Regions from separate parts of the Streptomyces sp. NPDC057137 genome, predicted to be linked through region 1. Evidence: riboswitches for the same ligand, from Rfam matches in the RefSeq annotation. Region 1 holds a riboswitch; the other holds the start of a gene.

Evidence for each region. Region 1 has a riboswitch for cyclic di-AMP ahead of ACFT9I_RS34955 (M23 family metallopeptidase). Riboswitches for the same ligand answer to the same signal wherever they lie in the genome.
Region 2: linked by a shared signal. The riboswitch ahead of ACFT9I_RS27320 (C40 family peptidase) and the one ahead of ACFT9I_RS34955 (M23 family metallopeptidase) in region 1 are both predicted to bind cyclic di-AMP.

What each region holds. Positions count from the first base shown of each region.
Region 1 covers NZ_JBHUUW010000075.1:11,165-18,403, forward strand. Annotated here, with positions in the region: gene ACFT9I_RS34915 (VOC family protein) at 1-393, shown strand, start outside; gene ACFT9I_RS34920 (antitoxin) at 469-675, opposite strand; gene ACFT9I_RS34925 (hypothetical protein) at 852-1,064, shown strand; gene ACFT9I_RS34930 (HAD family hydrolase) at 1,089-1,745, opposite strand; gene ACFT9I_RS34935 (hypothetical protein) at 1,846-2,025, shown strand; tRNA gene ACFT9I_RS34940 (tRNA-Met) at 2,107-2,180, shown strand; gene ACFT9I_RS34945 (MerR family transcriptional regulator) at 2,311-3,057, shown strand; gene ACFT9I_RS34950 (PP2C family protein-serine/threonine phosphatase) at 3,613-4,704, shown strand; cyclic di-AMP (ydaO/yuaA leader) riboswitch at 5,009-5,163, shown strand; gene ACFT9I_RS34955 (M23 family metallopeptidase) at 5,175-6,239, shown strand; gene ACFT9I_RS34960 (PrsW family intramembrane metalloprotease) at 6,258-7,239, opposite strand, start outside.
Region 2 covers NZ_JBHUUW010000041.1:54,496-61,734, reverse strand. Annotated here, with positions in the region: gene ACFT9I_RS27330 (ATP-dependent Clp protease proteolytic subunit) at 1-622, shown strand, start outside; gene ACFT9I_RS27325 (hypothetical protein) at 630-938, shown strand; cyclic di-AMP (ydaO/yuaA leader) riboswitch at 1,348-1,519, shown strand; gene ACFT9I_RS27320 (C40 family peptidase) at 1,523-1,993, shown strand; gene ACFT9I_RS27315 (ATP-binding protein) at 2,028-2,462, opposite strand; gene ACFT9I_RS27310 (8-amino-7-oxononanoate synthase) at 2,737-3,942, opposite strand; gene bioB (biotin synthase BioB) at 4,086-5,225, shown strand; gene ACFT9I_RS27300 (adenosylmethionine--8-amino-7-oxononanoate transaminase) at 5,218-6,543, shown strand; gene bioD (dethiobiotin synthase) at 6,545-7,239, shown strand, end outside.

The sequences.
Region 1 (7,239 bases):
CGACTCCAGGAATCACGCGACTTCTACATCCGGCTGCTGGGTTTCGAGACGACGTTCGAGGCCGACTGGTACGTGAGCCTGCGGCGGCCGGGGCCCGTCCCGTACGAGCTCGCGCTCCTCGATCCCACCCACCCGACGGTGCCCGCGGGGTACGGCAAACCGGTTCAGGGGCTGCTCCTCAACTTCGAGGTGGCGGACGTGGACGCGGAGTGGGAGCGGCTCGTCCACGGCGAGGGGCTGACCCCCGTACTCAAGCTGCGCAGTGAGGACTTCGGACAGCGGCACTTCATTGTGGCCGACCCCAGTGGGGTGCTGATCGACTTCATCACGCCGATCGAACCGATCGGGGAGTTCGTGCAGCAGTACGTCGGCGCGGGCGCGGGCGCGCTGTAGGCCCTCGGAGTCGTACGACGCGCGAAGGCTCCGACCGGGACACAGGGTCCGGTCGGAGCCTTCGTGAGCGTCGGGTCAGCTCTGCGGCGGGCGGTCGTCGCCCGGCGTGGGCCGGTCCTGGGAGCCGAGTTGCTCGTTGAGCTTCTCCTGGGCGGTGTCGACCTGGCTCTTGTACTTGTTGCCGGTCTTCCTGTCGACGGCGTCGCCGGCCTTGTCGACGCCCTTTCGCACGGTGTCCTCGCGGCCCTTGACCAGACCCTTGAGCTTGTCGAGCATCGACATGACTCGTCCTCCCTTGTGGGGTTCACTCCCAGCATCGGGGCGTGTGTCGTATCCCGCATCCGGGCGGTGACAAAGCGCATGGAACGGCAGGTAAGCGGCCCATTTCGCGGCGGTCTCCGGGCAAAGTCCGGACCCCGAGGCTGCGCGCCGGCCCCGGGAGTCGCACTCTTGACCGTATGAGTGACGCACCGATCGTCGTACACCGGCCGTCCGGGACGGGCGGCCGGCGGGTCACTGTCCGCGGCCGGATCATGGGACTCGCGCACAACGACGACCATCTGATCGAATTCCTCCGGCTCGCCGGGCTGCCCGACGCGTGGGAACTGCTCGACGACCCCTCCTGGGTGGAGTGGCAGGGCGGGCAGCCGCACGAGTACGGCTCCGAGTGACGAACCGGCCCGGACAGGAGCCGCTCAGGTCGGCTGCCGCTGCTCCGCCACGATCGGCGTCAGCTGCGTGAGCGTGTCGATCCGCCAGTCCGCCGCCGCGACGACGTCCGGATCGTCCGCCGACAGATAACCCCAGTGGCCGCGCCGCAGATGCGCCGCCCGCAGGCCGGCCCGCTGGGCGGGGAACAGATCGTTCATGGGGTGGTCACCGACGTACAGAATCCGTTCCGGCGCGGTGTCCGCCGCCTCCACGACACGGGCGAAGAACTCCCCCGACGGCTTGGCGACCCCCCACTCGTCGGACGTGACGACCAGATCGGCCGGCAGATCGAGGCCCCGCAGCAGCTCACCGGCCTTGACGCTCTGGTTGCCGGCGATGATGACGCGTACGCCGAGCTGGTGCAGACCGGCCAGGGCGGGCCGTACGTCGGGGTAGAGGTCGGACTCGTCCAGGTGCTCGCCCCGGCCCGCGGCCTCTCTGGCCCGGTACGCCTCGCCGACATCTATGCCCGGCTTGATGAGACGGAGGGCGTCGGCGTTGTCCCTGCTCTGGGTGGTGACGGCGCCGACCAGCGCGGAGATGGTGTGGCGGGGGATGCCGAGCCAATCGGCCCAGGAAGCCCAGTAGCGGTCGTCGCGGACGAGAGTCTCGCCGACGTCGAACACGATGGTTTCGATCACCGGGGTAAGCGTAGGTGCTGCGGGGCTCCGGATGGGGGCGGTACGAGGTCGTGGGGCACACGCTCTGCCGATTGTCAGTGGCTGGCCGTAGCCTTACTCCATGTCAGCTTCCTCTGATGCCAGCGTTCCCGTCCGTCCCGCCGCCGTCGTCAACGCGGAGATCCGTGCCCTGTGGGCGCGTGCGGGCCGGGCGCTGTCCACCGCCGAGCAGGAGGAGTATCAGCGGCTGCTGGTCGAGTGGGCCGCGTCGGTCCGGGCCGATGTGGTGGAGGCCGCTTAGGCCGATCGGGGCCTCAGGAGGCGGCCGGGCCGGTAAATGGAGATGATCTTGGTCCGGATGGCGTAATGTTGCATTCAACGGCGCGGGGTGGAGCAGCTCGGTAGCTCGCTGGGCTCATAACCCAGAGGTCGCAGGTTCAAATCCTGTCCCCGCTACTGGAAAAAGACGAAGGCCCGGATCCACTGGATCCGGGCCTTCGTCGTACCCGCATGTCCAGGGCGCGCCCGCATCGGCGCCGGATCGCGGCTTGACCTTTACGTAACGTCAAGATTTAGCGTTCCGGTCATGGAGTGGTCGATCCAGGACATCGCGAAGAAGGCCGGCACGACGAGCCGCACGCTCAGGCACTACGGCGAGCTGGGACTGCTGGCCCCGAGCCGGGTCGGCGGCAACGGTTACCGCTACTACGACCAGGACGCCCTCGTCCGGTTGCAGCGGATCCTGCTGCTGCGTGAACTCGGCCTCGGCCTGCCCGCGATCGCCGAGATCCTCGACGGCCAACAGGACACGGCCGCCGCCCTGCGCACCCATCTCGCGCTGCTCGAACAGGAGCGGGCGCGCGTGGGACGTCTGATCGCGTCGGTGCGGACCACTCTCCACAAGACCGAGAGGGGAGAACAGCTCATGGCCGAGGAAATTCTCGACGGCTTCGATCACACCCGGTACGAGCAGGAGGTGACGGAGCGATGGGGCCGGGAGGCGTACGAGCGGGGGGACCGCTGGTGGCGGTCGCTGAGCGAGAGCGAGCGCCGGGAGTTCATGGACCTGCACGAGAACATCGCCCGCGACTGGGGGCAGGCCAAGAAGGACGGTCTCGCCGCCGACGGCGATCGGGCCCAGGCCATCGCCGCCCGGCACTGCGACTGGCTGTCGACCACCACGAGCCCTTCCAGGTCGTACGTCATCGGTGTCACCGCGATGTACGTCGACGACGCGCGCTTCGGCCGTAACTACGACAAGTACGCGGAGGGCGCGGCCGTCCTCGTACGGGACGCGATGAAGGTGTACGCCGAGCGCCACCTCACCGACTGACGATCCGCCCCACCAGGCCGATTTCCCGGCCCACCACCGGCCCACCACCGGCCCACCACCGGCCGGCTGCCGCCCCGCCCCCGGTCACCGCACTGGCCCACCGATAGCCCAGTCGGTCGACGGCGGGTAGCCGCCCGGCGCGTGAGGGGCCAGCCTAGGGAGGGCGCGGTACCGTCCGCAGCCGTCGACGGACCGGGCAGGAGACCACTGGTGGGGCAGAGAGACAGCGGAGACGACGGGACGGCGGGCGGCGGCGGGGACGACGGCCGCCGTCCCGCCGAGAGTGCTGTCCGCCGTCCCGGCCTGTCCAGCAGGCTCCGTGGTTTCGGCAACAGCGCCCGGCGCGGCTTCCGCCGTGGCTTCGAGCGCGCCGACGCGGGCTTCCGCCGGGCGGACTCCCGCCCGGCCGCCCCGGTCCCGCCGGCCTTCGACCCGGACGATCCCACCTGGGACGGCCTGTCCTCCGTCGACAAGCACCCCGCGGGCTTCGGTCCCGACGACCCCCGTCCGGCCGGGCGGGGGCGCGGCCGGCACGCGGCCCGGCCGGCGCATCCGATCGTGGAGATCCTGCCCGGCCTGATCATCGTGGCGGGAATCGTCCTGGACCAGGCGACCCCGACCGCCATCACCGCTTCCCCGCTCTACGCGGCGGCGCCGCTGGTCGCCGCCCCGTTCTTCTCGTTCCTGCGCACCCTTGTCATCGGCATCTTCGCCACCGTCGCCGTCGTCGGGCTGCACTTCCTCAACGACACGGTGACCGGGGTCGAGACGGTCACCGAATCGCTGACCGTCTTCACGGTCTCCGTTCTCGCGCTGGCCATCAACGGCGTCGTACGCCGCAGCGGCGAACGCCTGGCCTCGGCGCGCGTCATCGCCGAGGCCGCCCAGCGGGCCGTCCTGCCGACGCCCGCCGCCCGGATCGGCGGGCTCCATGTCGCCGCGCGCTACGAGGCGGCGGAGGAGGGGGCGTTCATCGGCGGTGACCTGTTCGCCGTCCAGGACACGGAGTACGGGGTACGGCTGGTGGTCGGCGACGTACGCGGCAAGGGCATGGGCGCCGTCGAGACCGTGGCCGTCGTCATCGGCGCCTTCCGTGAGGCCGCCGAGCAGGAGCGGTCGCTCGAAGGGGTCGCGCAGCGGCTGGAGCGGGCGCTGGCGCGCGAAGGCACCCGGCGGGACGGGATCGACCTGTTCGAGGGTTTCACCACCGCCGTACTGGCCGAGATCCCGCACGTCGAGGGCATGGTGCGCGTGGTCAACCGGGGGCACCCGGAGCCGCTGCTGCTCGCCCCCGACGGCGGGCTGACCGTGCTGGCCCCCGCCGATCCGGCGCTGCCGCTCGGGATGGGCGAGCTGGGGACCTGGCCGGACCGCGCGGACGAGGTCCCGTACGAGTCCGGGGCGACGCTGCTCCTCTACACCGACGGGCTCACCGAGGCGCGCAACACTGCGGGTGTCTTCTACAACCCGCGCGAACGGCTCGCGGGACGGATCTTCCCCGGCCCCGACGAGCTGCTCGACGCGATCGTCGGGGACGTACGGCTGCACACCGGCGGCGGCAGTACGGACGACATGGCGCTGCTGGCCGTCAGCCGGCCCACCCCGCGACAGCCGGAGCGGCGCCGGACGATGCCCGTCGTGCCGTGACTCGATCGCGTCGTGACCCGTCATGGCCGGACGGGACACGGCGTGCCGTGCGCCGTCATCTCGCCCGCCACGCTGCGTAGTTGAGGCGCACCACTCCGCATAACATTTGACGCACCGTCAGTTCGAGTGTGTGATCGCACACGGCCCGAAGGGCGATCAACTCGCCCGATTCCACCCGCTTGTGTCCCGGTTGGTCCAGGCCGCGTCCGCTAACGATCACCCGGAACAGCTTGGAATAAGCCCCGGTCGTCTATTAACGTTCGATAACGCAGCGCGGTTGTCCCAGCCGTCGAAGAGACGGCACCGTGCGCACGCGCCGAATTCCGCAAGGAAACCGGGGAACCACCAATTGGGGTGAATCGGGCGTCTCTTGCTGCCTCGTGCGGCGAAGAACGCTCGTAGGAGACCTTCCTGCTCCGAACCCGTCAGCTAACCCGGTAGGCGAGAAGGAAGGAAAGGAGAGCGCCCCAGTGGCGTCCAACAGGCCTGCCCCCGAAGCCTCAGCCCCGGTCCATTTCGGTCCCGGGAGCCGGTTCGCCGGTACCGATCGCGCCGACGACGAGGCGAACAGGGGCTGGGAGGAGTGGAATCCCACCGCGGACTCCATCCGTCCCGTACGCGGCAAACACCGTGTCGCCAAGCAGCGCAACGCTCTCGCCCGCAGCTCCACCGTCCTCGGAGTAGGCGTCATCGCCGCGGTCGGCGCGGGAGGCATAGCCTCCGCGCAGGACAAGCCGGCGGTCTCGATATCACTTCCCGACGCGCTCTCGGACAGTTTCCCCGACGCCAAGTCTCTTCCCGGTGTCGGGTCTTTCATGTCCGACGGCGACGACAAGAGTGACGAGACACCCTCTCCGCTCACCACGGCCGGCCTCACCGCGGCGGACGCCCAGCAGGGCACCACCGACTCCGGCGAGGCGCTGCGCGCCCGCATCCTCCAGCAGGCGGAGCAGCAGCAGGCCGAGGCCGACGCCGCCCAGAAGGCGAGCGCCGAGAAGGCCGCCGCCGAGAAGGCCGCGGCCGAGGCGAAGAAGCAGCAGACCGACGCCAAGGAGAAGGCCGCCGAGGAGAAGCGCAAGGCGAAGGAGGCGGCCGAGCGCAAGGCCGAGAAGGAGCGCCTGGAGAAGCTGGCAGCCAGCTTCTCGCTTCCCACCTCCTCGTACACGCTCACCTCTACGTACGGCCAGAGCGGCTCCATGTGGTCCTCCGGCCAGCACACCGGCCTGGACTTCGCCGCCCCCACGGGCACGCCCGCCAAGGCCGTCCACAGCGCGACCGTCAAGTCGGCCGGCTGGTCGGGGTCGTACGGCTACCGCGTGGTGCTGGAGCTCGATGACGGTACGGAGATCTGGTACGCCCACCTGTCCTCGATGACCGTCGCCGCCGGCCAGAAGGTCACCACCGGCGAGACCGTCGGACGCGTGGGAGCCACCGGCAACGTCACCGGTCCGCACCTGCACCTTGAGGTGCACACCGCGGGCGGCAGCGGGATCGACCCGCTGAGCTGGCTCCGCAGCAAGGGACTCACTCCTTAAAAGAACAGGTCGAGCCTCCTAGCTCCGATACGGGTTGTAGCCGCCGTAGTCGATGTACGGCGGCGGAGTCCACACCCGCCCCGTCGCCCGCGCCGCGTACGCCAGCGCGGGCGACGCCATTTCCCGGCGCTGCCACATGTGGTGCAGCAGCTCCTGCTCGCGCTCGGCGAAGTCCGGGTCCGCCGCGCCGCGTCCCGCCCGGTGGCGCAGGAACGCGAGGGCGGTCGCGAACGCCTGGTACTCGCGGACCGTGCGGGCCGCCGCAGGCCCGTACGTACGGCCCGCGACATCGCGCGCCGTCGAGCGCGCCCGCATCGAGGACAGCGCGAGCGGTTCGGTCTCGCCGAGCCAGCCGGCCGCCGCGTACGCGGGCAACTCGGCCGAGACCGTGCGCAGTTCGCGCTGCCGGCTCCATATCGCCAGCCAGGTGAGCAGGGCGAAGGCGGGGACCATGAAGGCCGCGTACACCGCGTAGAAGCCGTACGGGCCGAACAGTGACGAGGAGCCGTTCCACAGCGCGTGCGTGCCCATGGCGAGCGTGAGGCCGAGCACCGGCAGCAGCCAACGGCGCACGCGCTGGCGGCGCGTGGCGAGGGCGGCGACGCCGAAGCCGATGCCTGTCAGGACCGTGAACAGCGGATGGGCGAACGGCGACATCACGACCCGTACGAAGAAGGTCGCCGCGGTCACGGACGCGAGGCCCGAGTTGCCGATCTGCTGGTCCTCGCCGAAGGCGTTGCCGAGATAGAGGATGTTCTCGGTGAAGGCGAAGCCGGTCGCGGTGAAGCCGGCGACGACGACCCCGTCCACGAGACCGGTGAACGACTTCCGCCGGAAGAGGAAGATCAGCAGGATCGCGGCGGCCTTCGCGCTCTCCTCGACGATCGGCGCCACCACCGTGGCCCCCAGGGACTCCGCGCCGGTGGGGTCGGCGGTGGCGGTGGCTATCCACTGGGTCGCGAAGGAGTTCGCCGTGATCGCCACGAGGGCGGCGGCGCAG
Region 2 (7,239 bases), on a different contig from region 1:
CGCCCGTTACGTCCTGCCGGAGTTCACCGAGCGGACCTCCACCGGGACCCGCTCCCTCGACCCGTACTCCAAGCTCTTCGAAGGCCGGATCATCTTCCTCGGCACCGCCCTGGACGACACCTCGGCGAACGACGTGATCGCTCAGCTGCTGCATCTCGAGTACGCGGCGCCCGACCAGGACATCGCGCTCTACATCAACTCCCCCGGCGGCTCACTGAGCGCCATGTCCGCCATCTACGACACGATGCAGGTGATCGGCTGCGACGTGGCGACCACCTGTCTCGGGCAGGCGGTGTCGACCGCCGCCGTGCTGCTGGCCTCGGGGGCGCCGGGCAAGCGGATGGCGCTGCCGGGCGCGCGCGTCGTCCTCCAGCAGCCGGGCATCGAGGAGCCCCTGCGCGGCCAGCCGTCCGATCTCGCCATCCACGCCGAGGAGTTGCTGCGGCTGCGTGCCCTGATGGCCCGGACGCTGGTGCGGCACACCGGTCAGAGCGTCGAGCGGATCGACGCCGACATCGACCGGGACACGATCTTCGACGCGACGGGCGCCATGGAGTACGGCCTGGTGGACCAGGTCGCGCAGGACCGCAGGGCGTCCCTCGGCTTCAACTCCCCCCGGTGAACGGCCGATGCTGCCGCCGGAACTGCCGCCGCTGCCCGCACTGACCCGCGCCGAGGGCGACTTCGTGGACAGCTACCTCCGGGTCGTCGACCTGCTGGGCCGGATCAACCCGTCGCGGGCCGACGACACGTACAGCGCGCTGCGGGCCGCGCAGGCGCTGGTGGCCGGTGCGGCCGAACTGCGCGACGCGCTGACGCTGATGCACGCGCGGGGCGAGACGGAGCTGCACACCCCGACCCTGGACCGTACGCTGCGGGTGCTCGACGGGGAGCGCAGGGCCGGGCGTGTCACCATGCCTCCCGAACCGCCGACTTGAAGCGGCGCGAGGTGACGCGAGGTGACGTGAGGTGTCCCGCACACGGCACCGGGCCGCGCTACGGCCCGGCGGCGCGCCCTCCCGCGCCGACACGTCCGTTCCGACGCGCCCGTAAGGCATTTGGCTGCCCGTTCGGCGTATCGACCCGCCCGTCGCGCGCGGGCCGGCAACTTGCGACGGGCGATCGGCCGTCCGGCCGTAACGCATCGCTACGTCGCAGGTACAGCGCGTGAGCAGTCATATGAACCGTTCACTGAATCGGCCGCACCAACCCAAATGGGTCATACGTGATGAGAGTCACATAAGGCCGTTTCAACTCGGAATCGCGCTGAGGCCGCGTCAAGATCCGTGGGACGACAAGCCCCCGCCACCTCGGCGGGGCGGTCCGGGTGGACGCCGAGTCCTGCCGCCGCTCCGGATGCCTGGTCGACACGAGTGGATCGGCAGGAGTGGAGGACCCGAGCAGTTCGGGGCGGCCCGACCATGGACCGCTCCTCGGGGTGAAGCCGCACACGCGGCCGGGCATCTTCGCCAGTCCGAACCCGACAGGTCATCCTTCACAGGCGGCTGACGAAGGGTTGCGCATGTTCGCGCAGACGCATGTCCCGTCGCTGCTCTCCCGGGCCGGTACCGCTTCGGCCCTCCTCGCCGCCGTGGGCGGCACCATGCTGGCGCCCGGCGCCGTGTCGGAGGCCCACGCCCAACCGGTCGCCGCCAAGGCGCTGGATGTGGCCGCTTCCAAGAAGGGCGCGCCGTACAAGTACGGGGCGTCGGGTCCACACCGGTTCGACTGTTCGGGCCTGACGCTCTTCTCGTACAAGAAGGCCGGCAAGAAGCTCCCACGTACCGCTCAGCAGCAGTACAACCGGACGCGCCACATCGCGGCCTCCAGCCGCAAACAGGGCGATCTGGTGTTCTTCCACTCCGGCAGCAGCGTCTACCACGTCGGGATCTACGCCGGCGGCGGCAAGATGTGGCACTCGCCGAAGAGCGGCCAGGTGGTGCGGCTCCAGCGCATCTGGTCCAAGAGCGTCTGGTACGGCCGGGTCGGCTGACGCCCGGCGGTCCCGCGGCCGCTCGGCCCCGGCCCTACTCGACCTGGGTCCGGGCCGTCCAGGGCAGGGTGATCCAGACCGTCTTGCCGCCGTCCGCCGTGGGTGTGACGGACAGTCGGCCGCCGTACTCGGTGGTCAGCGCCCGGATGATGACCATGCCGCGGCCGTTGTCCTGCTGGACCGCGGCCGGCAGCCGCTTCGGCCACCGCGGGTGGCTGTCGGTGACTCCGACGCGCAGTTCCTCGTCGCGTTCCAGGGTGAGGTCGACCGTGAAGGTCGGTGACCTGCCGAAAGTGTGCTGTACGGCGTTGGTCGCGAGCTCCGAGATGATCAGGCGAACCGTTTCGGCGGTGTCCTCGTCACCCGGCAAACCCCATTCGGCGAGAACACGTGCGACGTATCTGCGTGCCTCCGGTACCGAGGCCGGATCGCTCGGCAGGGTGACGGATGCTTCCTGATGGTCTGCCATGGCGACGCTGTCCCTTTCCCACCGGGACGCAGACCGACCTATGGCTGATGCCCGCGAGTACGTCCCCGGATTGCGCTTCGCGCCACACTGCCACCAACGACACCCGGCGCATGGGCGATCCGCCGGGATATGGCCCCCTCTGTCGCTCTAAGCGGTGAACCCTGCTACGCGAGACCGTATTTGAGCGGGCTCAAGTTTCCGGTCCCGGCGACCGACAGGCGAGGCCACGCCCGGGAATGCGCGCGGGGATGTGCGCAGGGGGTTCGCGAGGTGCTCAACCGGCCGGTGACACGGCCCCGGCGGGCGCGGTCGCGACGATCGTCGCCAGTGCCGCCCCGACCTGAACGTCCGTCAGGTCGGCGCGGGCCGTGAGCCTGATCCGGGAGATCCCGTCCGGCACCGACGGCGGCCGGAAGCAGCCCACCACCAGCCCCGCCGCCCGGCAGTCGGCGGCCCACCGCACGGCCGCGCCCGGGGACGGCGCCCGGACGGAGACGACGGCCGCGTCGGGGCGTACGGCGGTCAACCCCGCCCCGGTCAGCCCCAGATGCAGCGCGTGCGCCACCGCGCGCGCCCGGACCGCCAGCGACGGGTCCCCGCGCAGCAGCCGCAGGCTCGCCAGCGCGGCGCCGGCGGCGGCCGGGGCGAGGCCGGTGTCGAAGATGAACGACCGCGCCGTGTTGACGAGTTGGTCGATGACCCGGGCCGGACCGAGGACCGCGCCGCCCTGGCTGCCCAGCGACTTGGAGAGCGTGACGGTGGCGACCGTACCCGGGTCGCCGGCCAGACCCGCCGCGTGCACGCCGCCACGGCCGCCGTCGCCGAGCACACCGAGACCGTGCGCGTCGTCCACGAGCAGGGCGGCGCCTCGCGTACGGCACACCTCGCCCAGCCGTGCGAGCGGCGCCGCGTCGCCGTCCACCGAGAAGACCGAGTCGCTGACCGCCAGGGCCCGTACGCCCGTGTGTGCTTCGAGCGTCTTGTCCACGGCCTCCGGGTCCGCATGCGGTACGACCACGGTCTCGGCGCGCGAGAGCCGGCAACCGTCCACGATGGAGGCGTGGTTGGCGGCGTCCGACACGAGGAGTGAGCCGCGCGCGGTGAGCGCGGTGAGGGCGGCGAGGTTCGCTGCGTACCCGGACGACAGGACGAGCGCGGCCTCGAAACCGCAGAAGTCGGCCAGTTCACGCTCCAGTTCGGCGTGCAGGGCGGTGCTTCCGGTGACCAGCCGCGAGCCGGTGGCGCCCGCGCCCCAGCGGCGCGCGGCCTCCGCCGCCGCGCCCGTCGTCACCGGGTGGTGCGTGAGGCCCAGGTAGTCGTTGCTCGCGAGATCCAGCAGCGCCGAGTCGGCGGGGCGGGGCCGTAGCGTACGGACGAGACCGGACCGTTCGCGGTGGCGCGCCTCGTCGTCGATCCAGCCGAACGGGTCCGGCGGCGTCGACGGTGACGGCGTGCTCGGCACGGGCGGCTCGGTTGGCACGGCTCGGGTCCTTTTGTAGGCAGCCCACAGACCCTAACTGCCGACGGACGCGCTCCGGGTGTGGTCATACACACACCTGAATGCACCTGTCTTGTGGGATTCATCCTTGGCCCGGAGGCCCGCCGTAGGCCAGGATCGGCGCCATGGACCTGCTGAACACACTGGTGGAGAAGGGCCTTCGGCGCGAGCTGCCGTCGCGCGAAGAAGCGCTCGCCGTGCTGACGACCTCCGACGACGATCTGCTCGAAGTGGTGGCCGCGGCCGGGAAGGTGCGCCGCCAGTGGTTCGGGCGGCGGGTCAAGCTCAACTATCTGGTCAATCTGAAGTCCGGGCTCTGCCCCGAGGACTGCTCGTACTGCTCGCAGCGGCTCGGGTCCAAGGCCGAGATCCTCAAGTACACCTGGCTGAAGCCCGACGAGGCGTCCAGGGCCGCGGCGGCCGGAGTGGCCGGCGGGGCGAAGCGGGTCTGTCTGGTCGCGAGCGGCCGGGGGCCGACGGACCGGGACGTAGACCGTGTCTCGCAGACCATCGGCGCGATCAAGGAGCAGAACGCGGACGTCGAGGTGTGCGCCTGTCTCGGGCTGCTCTCGGACGGCCAGGCGGAGCGGCTGAAGGCGGCGGGCGCCGACGCGTACAACCACAACCTCAACACGTCCGAGGCCACGTACGGCGACATCACCACCACCCACACCTACGCGGACCGGGTGGAGACGGTGCGGCACGCGCAGGGCGCGGGCCTGTCGGCCTGCTCCGGGCTGATCGCGGGCATGGGCGAGAGCGACGCCGACCTGGTGGACGTGGTCTTCGCGCTGCGCGAGCTGGACCCGGACTCGGTGCCGGTCAACTTCCTCATCCCCTTCGAGGGCACGCCGCTGGCCGAGGAGTGGAATCTGACTCCGCAGCGGGCGCTGCGCATCCTGGCGATGGTGCGGTTCGTCTGCCCCGACGTGGAGGTGCGGCTCGCGGGCGGGCGTGAGGTGCATCTGCGGACGATGCAGCCGCTCGCGCTGCACCTGGTCAACTCGATCTTCCTCGGCGACTACCTCACCAGTGAGGGCCAGGAGGGCAAGGCGGACCTGGACATGATCGCGGACGCCGGGTTCGAGGTGGAGGGCACGGACACGACGACGCTGCCCGGACACCGGGGCGGCGGCGGGTGCGCGAGTGCGTGCGGTCCGACGGACAGTGCCGCGCCCGCCGAGGCGGAGGCGGCGTCCGCCCGTACGGATCTGGTGACCGTACGGCGGCGTGGTGCCGGTACGGACCTGGCGCCCAATGCCTGACGCGTTCGGTCCGGGCGAGCTGCTGGCGCTGGACCGGGCGCATGTCTGGCATCCGTACGGCCCGATGCCCGGCCGCACGGACCCGCTGGTCGTGGAGTCCGCCTCCGGTGTACGGCTCCGGCTCGCCGAACCGGCCCACGGGCAGAGCGAGTTGGTCGACGGCATGTCGTCCTGGTGGTCGGCGATCCACGGCTACAACCACCCGGTCCTCAACAAGGCCGCGGACGACCAGTTGTCGCGGATGAGCCACGTGATGTTCGGCGGGCTCACCCATGAGCCGGCCGTCCGGCTGGCGGCCCGGCTCGTGGAGATCACCCCCGAACCGCTCCAGCACGTCTTCCTCGCCGACTCGGGTTCGGTGTCGGTGGAGGTCGCCGTCAAGATGTGCCTCCAGTACTGGCGTTCGCTGGGCCGCCCGGCCAAGCAGCGACTGCTGACCTGGCGCGGCGGCTACCACGGGGACACCTGGCAGCCCATGTCGGTGTGCGACCCCGAGGGCGGTATGCACGGGCTCTGGTCGGGTGTCCTGCCGCGCCAGATCTTCGCGGACGCGCCACCGGCCGACGCCGAGACGGCCGGCGGATCGTTCGACGAGCCGTTCGACGAGACGTACGCGGACCAGCTGCGCGCCCTCGTCGCCCGCCACGCCGACGAACTGGCCGCCGTGATCGTGGAGCCGGTGGTGCAGGGCGCGGGCGGTATGCGCTTCCACTCCCCCGCGTACGTGCGGGTGCTGCGCGAGGCCTGTGACGAGTACGGCGTGCTGCTGATCCTCGACGAGATCGCGACGGGCTTCGGCCGCACCGGCACTCTCTTCGCGGCGGAGCACGCGGGCGTCTCCCCCGATGTGATGTGTGTGGGCAAGGCGCTGACCGGCGGTTATCTCACCATGGCGGCGACGCTGTGCACATCGGCGGTGGCGACGGGCATCTCGCGCGGCGAGGTGCCCGTCCTCGCCCACGGCCCCACCTTCATGGGCAATCCACTGGCGTCGGCCGTGGCGTGCGCCTCGATCGACCTGCTGCTCGGCCAGGACTGGCAGGGCGAGGTCAAGCGGATCGGGGCGGGGCTGCGTGACGGCCTCGCCGACACGGCGTCACTGCCCGGGGTGAAGGACGTGCGCGTCCTCGGCGCGATCGGCGTCGTACAGCTGGACCACGAGGTCGACATGGCGGCGGCGACACGGGCGGCGGTGCGCGAAGGCGTATGGCTGCGGCCGTTCCGCGACCTCGTCTACACGATGCCGCCGTACGTGACGGACGACGACGACCTGGCCAGGATCTGCCGCGCGGTGGCGGCGGCGGCGCGGGAGGCCTGAGATGGCGGTACTGATCGTCTCCGGGACGGGGACGGAGATCGGCAAGACGGTCGTCACGGCGGCCGTCGCCGCGGTGGCACTGGCCCGGGGCCGTACGGTCGCGGTGCTGAAGCCCGCGCAGACCGGTGTCGCGCCCGGCGAGTCGGGCGACGTGGACGAGGTGATCCGTCTGGCGGGCGGCGTCACGACGGTCGAACTGGCCCGTTTTCCCGAGCCGTTGGCGCCCGCGACTGCGGCCGCGCGCGCCGGCGCGCCGCCGGTACGGCCCGAGGAGATCGCGGAGACGGCCGCGAAACTGGCGACCGAGCACGACCTGGTGCTGGTCGAGGGTGCGGGCGGTCTGCTGGTGCGTTTCGACCACGAGGGCGGGACGCTCGCGGATGCCGCGCGGCTGCTCGACGCCCCGGTACTGGTGGTGGCGCCCGCCGGGCTCGGCACGCTGAACGCGACAGCGCTGACGGCCGAGGCGCTGCGTACGCGCGGGCTCGCGGCGCTGGGGGTGGTGATCGGCAGCTGGCCCGCCGTGCCGGATCTGGCGGCGCGCTGCAATCTGGCCGACCTGCCGGATGTGGCGGGTGCGCCGCTGCTCGGGGCCGTACCGGAGGGCGCGGGCGCGCTGGCCCCGGCGCGGTTCCGTGCGGGTGCGGGCGACTGGCTGGGTCCGGCGCTGGGCGGGGGCTGGGACGCGGCGCGGTT